DNA from 2 places in the Arthrobacter sp. MDT2-16 genome. Region 1 is predicted to be linked to the other one. Evidence: predicted binding sites of a transcription regulator. Region 1 holds the regulator's gene; the other holds the start of a gene.
What was found. Region 1 encodes HrcA, which represses chaperone genes, less so after heat shock. Its sites were predicted from a motif close to TTNGCACTCGNNNNNNNCGAGTGCNAA; they were not measured.

Region 1 (3,205 bases):
GACGGCGAACACGCCGCCGATCTCCGGTACGAGCGACAGGAGCCAGGCGACCAGCGCGAGGAGCGTGGGCGGGAGCGTGAAGTTCAGTGCCTCCTTGGACTCCTGGGCGGTGAAGGGCCCACGGTCCTGGAAGATGAGGTAGATCAGCAGCGACGGGATGAATCCCAGGATCCCGCCGAAGTGCGCCAGCGTGGCGAACTGGCGGTCCTCGGAGGCCGTCAGGGGCAGGGCGTTCGCCGGCGTGCCTTCGAACGCGGACTGGGACGCTCCCCGCCCGTGGTGCTGGTGGTCGGCGGTGTTGGACAACTTCGATTCCTTTGCTGGCTGACGGAGACTCTTCCCCCGGAGCCAGTTCCAAGGATACGTGGCGGCCGGGACGGGATGGTTCAGGCGCGGCGCGGGGGAGCGGTGAGGAAGTCGATGACCTCCTCGACCCGTCCCAGCAGCGAGGGTTCGAGGTCCGCATAGGTGCTGACGCCGGCGAGGATGCGCTTCCACCCGTGGGCGACGGCGGCCTGGTCGTGGTGCGGCCAGCCGAGGCCGGCGAGGATGCCGGTCTTCCAGTCCTGGTGCCGGGGGACCACGGGCCAGGCCTCCAGGCCCAGCGCGGCGGGCTTCACCGCCTGCCAGACGTCGACGTAGGGGTGCCCGACGATCAGGACATGGCTGCGGGCGCCGGGCACGGTCATCGCCTGCTGGGCGATCCGGGACTCCTTGGTCCCGGGCAGCAGGTGGTCGACCAGGATCCCGAGCCTGCGCTCCGGCCCCGGCCCGAATGCACGGATGGCGCCCTCGAGGTCGTCGACGCCGTGCAACGGCTCGACGACGATCCCCTCCAGCCGGAGGTCGTCGCCCCACACCTTCTCCACCAGTTCGGCGTCGTGCTGTCCCTCGACCCAGATCCTGCTCGCACGTGCCGTCCTCGCCCGGGCGCCGTCGACCTTCACGGAACCGGAGGCGGTACGGGTCGACGACGGCGCGGCGCGGACGGCCGGGGCGACGACGTGCACGGGCTCACCGTCGAGGAGGAATCCGTGGCCGAGCCGGAAGGTGCGCGTCTTGCCGCGGCGGTCCTCGAGCACCATCACGTGGAGTCCGCCGGACTTCTCGACGCGGACCACCGCTCCGACGAAGCCGCTCTGGACGTCCTCGAGGACCATGTCCTTCTGCACCGGCACGTCGGGCAGGTCGACCCGCTTCGGAGCCGCGATGTCCTGTGCTCCCCAGCCGTACTCCATGCCAGCGCGTCCTTCCCGCAAGGGCTGCGGCGGTCTGCCGCGGCCCGGGATCCCAATGCTAACAATCGCCTCGGACGTACTAGACTTGGCACTTGGGTGTGTCGAGTGCTAACCGCGCCGGGCCACCCCCCGAGCCGTGCTCGTCAGGAACAGACCCGGAGGTGACACAGGAATGAGTGAACCGCGACGCCTGGAGGTGCTCCGGGCCATCGTCGAGGACTACGTCCACTCCCGGGAGCCGGTCGGCTCCAAGGCCTTGGTGGACCGCCACCAGCTGGGCGTATCATCCGCCACCATCCGCAACGACATGGCCGTCCTCGAGGAGGAGGGCCTGATCGCCGCTCCCCACACCAGTTCGGGCCGGATCCCCACGGACAAGGGCTACCGCCTGTTCGTCGACCGTATCTCCGAGGTGAAGCCGCTCTCCGCTCCCGAGAAGAAGGCCATCCAGACACTGCTGGAGGGCGCCGACGATCTCGACGACGTCATGGACCGGACCGTCCGGCTGCTCGCGCAGCTCACGAACCAGGTCGCCGTCGTGCAGTTCCCGCGGGTGGGCGGTGCGTCCGTCCGGCACATCGAGTTCGTGCTGCTCGCCCCGCAGCAGATCCTGGTGGTCCTGATCGCCAGCAACGGCACCGTGCAGCAGCGCATCGTCAGGACCGCGGCCGAGATCCAGGAGGCGGAGCTCGCCGAGCTCCGCCAGCGCATCCTGTCCGCGGTGTCCGGCGTGAAGCTGGCGGCGCTGCCGGCCGAGCTCGGGGTCGCGCAGTCGCAACTGCCCGGCGCGCTGAGGGCCCACGGGGGTACGATCGTACGGGCGCTGGAGCAGCTCGCCGGAATGGGCCGGGACGACCGGATCCTGCTGGCCGGGACCGCCAACCTCGCGCGCTCCACCGGGGACTTCCCCCTGAGCATCGGGCCGATCCTCGAGGCCCTCGAGGAGCAGGTGGTCATGCTGAGGCTGCTGTCCGAGATGGAGTACGACGCCCGGGGCATCTCGGTGCGGATCGGGAGCGAGAATCCCTACGGCGGGCTGTCGGAGGCCTCGGTCGTGGCGACCGGGTACGGTCCGGGTGCCGGGGCGAAGCTCGGGGTCCTCGGGCCCACCCGCATGGACTATCCGACCACGATGGCCGCCGTGCGCGCCGTCGCCCGCTACCTCTCGAGGATCCTCGAGGAGTGAGCGGGAGCGCCTCCGGCGCCGGGGCATGTCGCGCCGGGCCGGCCGGCGAGCAGAAGACAGAGAAGTTTCCAACAGGAAGTGATGTGCACGAGTGAGTAATCACTATGAGGTCCTCGGTGTGGCGCAGGGCGCGACCGCGGAGGAGATCAAGAAGGCGTACCGCAAGCTGGCCCGCAGGCTCCACCCGGACGTGAACACCGGGGAGGACGCCGCCGACGAGTTCAAGCGCGTCACGCACGCCTACGAGGTGCTCTCGGATCCGCAGAAGCGCCGGATCTACGACACGACCGGCAACGAGAACGGCAACGACAACGGGTACGGGGCGGGTTACTCCGGGTCCGGGTTCGCGTTCCAGGACATCTTCGAGACCTTCTTCGGCGGGGGAGGCCAGCAGGCCGGCACCCCCACCAGGACGCGCCGCGGGCAGGACGCCCTCATCAACGTGCGGATCGACCTCAAGGACGCCGTGTTCGGCGCCAACAAGAAGATCGAGGTGGACACCGCGGAGGTGTGCCCCACGTGCGACGGCACCTGCTGCCAGCCCGGGACATCGGTGCGCACCTGCGACATCTGCGGCGGGTCCGGCCAGGTCCAGCGCGCCGTGCGCTCGATCCTCGGCCAGGTCATGACGAGTGCCCCCTGCGGTACCTGCCAGGGCTACGGCACCGTGATCCCGAGCCCCTGCCACGAGTGCAGCGGCGAGGGCCGCATCCGGGCGCGCCGTACCCTGACCATCAAGGTCCCCGCCGGCGTGGGCACCGGCACGCGCATCCAGCTGGCC
Region 2 (3,205 bases), on a different contig from region 1:
GCGGCCGACCAGAGGGCCGGCGACCGCGTGGGGCCGGGCTGCTGTGCCGGCCGCTGCGGCCGGAGGGGAAGTGCTGCCATGGGGGGCGCCCGCCGCGGGAGCGGCGGAACGGATCAGGCCGCGACGGCCTCGTGGACGGCCGAGACCATGGCGTCGAGGTTGTTCAGGCCGTATCCGATCAGGTACCAGCTCGCCGAGTCGAGGTAGGTGACGTCGTCGTTCCTCGCTGCGTCGGTGCCGTTGACGAGCTCGTTGTCGAGGACGGCGGCTCCGGCGGCGCCGGCCTCACCGACGGCGGCATCGCGGTCGATGACGAACAGGTGCGCCGGGTTGATCTCGGCGATGTACTCGAAGGAGACGGCCTCGCCGTGCGTGCCCTCGCTCTTGACCTCGGAGGCGGGCTCGACGCCGAGCACGTCGTGGATCAGGCCGAACCGGGAGCCGGCACCGTAGGCGGTGACCTCACCGGCACTGGTCATCAGGACCAGGCCGTTGCCGGCGGACGCGGCAGCGTCCTTCGTCTCGGTGATCCTGGCGTCGAGCGAGGCCAGGCGGTCGGCCACCTCGTCCTCCGCACCGAAGATCCGTCCGAGCGACTCGGTGTGCCCGATGAAGCTCGCCATGGGATCGGCGGCGTCGACGCTCAGGTCGATGGTCGGGGCGATCTCCGCGAGCTCGTCGTAGGAATCGGCCACACGGCCCGAGATGATGATCAGGTCCGGGGCGGCGGCCGCGATGGCCTCGAAGTCGGGCTCCTTCATGGAACCGATGTTCGTGATGTCGCCGCCCTCGTAGGCCGCGAGCTGCTCGGGCAGCGTCCCCTGGGGGACACCGGCGACGTCGACGCCGAGGGCGTCGAGTGTGTCGAGGGCGCCGAGGTCGAAGGTGAAGACCGTCTCGGGGTCCACCGGTACCTCGGTGGTCCCCTGCGCGTGCTCGACCGACACGGTCGCGGCCGCTTCGGCCTCGCCGGCAGCTTCGGAGGAACCGCCGCAGGCCGTCAGGGCGAGGGTGGCCGCAGCGGCTGCGGAAAGGACGGCGAGGCGCACGTGTGCCATGGGTGAACTCCGGGGGGAAGGGGCCTGCACAGGCCGTGAATCGAAGTAAGGAGATCCTTACCTAGATCGAATCTAGCCGTAGTCCGTCGAATTACGCAACCGAAGCATGTCCTAATGCGTCCTACCGGGGCCCGCCGGGGAGGACGAGTGTCAACGCTGGCACTCGCCTTGACCGAGTGCCAGCCCTTGCATACAGTCGGACTTGGCACTCGCTCATAGCGGGTGCTAATCCCGAGGGAAGCGTGCATCGGCACCGCGACGACGGTCCACGCCCAGCCCGACGGCCCCCTTTCCATTGGTATCGAACGCAAAGGAGAGCCCGAGTGTCGGTCTCTATTAAGCCCCTTGAGGATCGCATCGTTGTCCGCCCCCTCGAAGCCGAGCAGACCACTGCTTCCGGCCTCGTCATCCCGGACACCGCCAAGGAGAAGCCCCAGGAGGGTGAAGTCGTAGCAGTCGGACCGGGTCGCGTCGACGACAACGGCAACCGCGTCCCCGTCGACGTCGCCGAGGGCGACGTCGTCATCTACTCGAAGTACGGCGGAACCGAGGTCAAGCACGGCGGCACCGAGTACCTCGTGCTCTCCGCGCGCGACGTCCTCGCCATCGTCGTCAAGTAGTACCCCTGGAGAAGCCCCGGCCCGTAGCGGCCGGGGCTTTTCCTCGCCAAGCCTGAAAGGAACCAACAGTGGCAAAGCAGTTGGAATTCAACGACGCCGCCCGCCGTGCCCTCGAGGCCGGCGTGGACAAGCTCGCGAACACCGTCAAGGTGACGCTGGGCCCCCGCGGACGCAATGTCGTGCTCGACAAGAAGTGGGGCGCCCCCACCATCACGAACGACGGCGTCACGATCGCCCGTGAGGTCGAGCTCGACGACCCGTACGAGAACCTCGGCGCGCAGCTGGCCAAGGAGGTCGCCACCAAGACCAACGACGTCGCCGGTGACGGAACCACGACCGCCACGGTCCTGGCCCAGGCACTCGTCAAGGAGGGCCTCCGCAACGTGGCGGCCGGTGCGGCCCCCGGGCAGCTCAAGCACGGCATCGAGGTGGCGGTCGAGGCCGTCGCCAAGCGCCTGCTCGAGAACGCCCGCGAGGTCGTCGGCCAGCAGACCGCCAACGTGGCCTCCATCTCCGCGCAGAGCACCGAGGTCGGTGACCTCCTCGCCGAGGCGTTCGACAAGGTCGGCAAGGATGGTGTGATCACCATCGAGGAGTCCTCCACCACGCAGACCGAGCTCGTCCTCACCGAGGGCATGCAGTTCGACAAGGGCTACCTCTCGCCGTACTTCGTGACCGACCCCGAGCGCCAGGAAGCCGTCCTCGAGGACGCGCTCATCCTCATCAACTCGGGCAAGATCTCCTCGCTGCAGGAATTCCTGCCGCTGCTCGAGAAGGCGCTGCAGGCCGGCAAGCCGCTGTTCATCATCGCCGAGGACATCGAGGGCGAGGCGCTCTCCACCCTCGTGGTCAACAAGATCCGCGGCACCCTGAACGTCGTCGCCGTCAAGGCTCCCGGCTTCGGTGACCGCCGCAAGGCCATGATGCAGGACATCGCCACCCTCACGGGTGCGCAGGTCGTCTCGCCGGACCTCGGCCTCAAGCTGGACCAGGTGGGCCTCGAGGTGCTCGGGTCCGCCCGCCGCATCACCGTCACCAAGGATGCCACCACGATCGTGGACGGCACCGGCAGCGAGTCCGACGTCGCCGACCGCGTGGCGCAGATCCGCGCCGAGGTCGAGCGCACCGATTCCGACTGGGACCGCGAGAAGCTCCAGGAGCGCCTCGCGAAGCTCGCCGGCGGCATCGGCGTCATCAAGGTCGGCGCCGCCACCGAGGTGGAGCTCAAGGAGAAGAAGCACCGCATCGAGGACGCCGTGTCCTCCACGCGTGCCGCTCTCGAGGAGGGCATCGTGGCCGGCGGCGGTTCCGCGCTGGTCCACGCCGGCAAGGCGCTGGACACCGACGCCGACGTGCTGGCACTCGAGGGCGACGCAGCCACCGCCGTCGGCCTCGTCCGCCGGGCCCTCGCCCAGCCGCTGCGCTGGATCGCCGAGAACGCCGGACACGAGGGCTACGTGGTCGTCGCGAAGGTCTCGGACCTCGAGGACGGTCACGGCTTCAACGCCGCGACCGGCGAGTACGAGA

Region 2: the regulator HrcA is predicted to act here: its motif matches at 1,215-1,241, upstream of groES (co-chaperone GroES).

The regions. Positions count from the first base shown of each region.
Region 1 covers NZ_JBTNDP010000002.1:214,540-217,744, reverse strand. Annotated here, with positions in the region: gene ACX80N_RS05585 (DUF4870 domain-containing protein) at 1-306, opposite strand, end outside; gene ACX80N_RS05580 (DUF3097 family protein) at 387-1,238, opposite strand; gene hrcA (heat-inducible transcriptional repressor HrcA) at 1,411-2,424, shown strand; gene dnaJ (molecular chaperone DnaJ) at 2,516-3,205, shown strand, end outside.
Region 2 covers NZ_JBTNDP010000001.1:26,679-29,883, reverse strand. Annotated here, with positions in the region: gene ACX80N_RS00130 (ABC transporter permease) at 1-80, opposite strand, end outside; gene ACX80N_RS00125 (siderophore ABC transporter substrate-binding protein) at 114-1,058, opposite strand; gene groES (co-chaperone GroES) at 1,382-1,678, shown strand; gene groL (chaperonin GroEL) at 1,747-3,205, shown strand, end outside.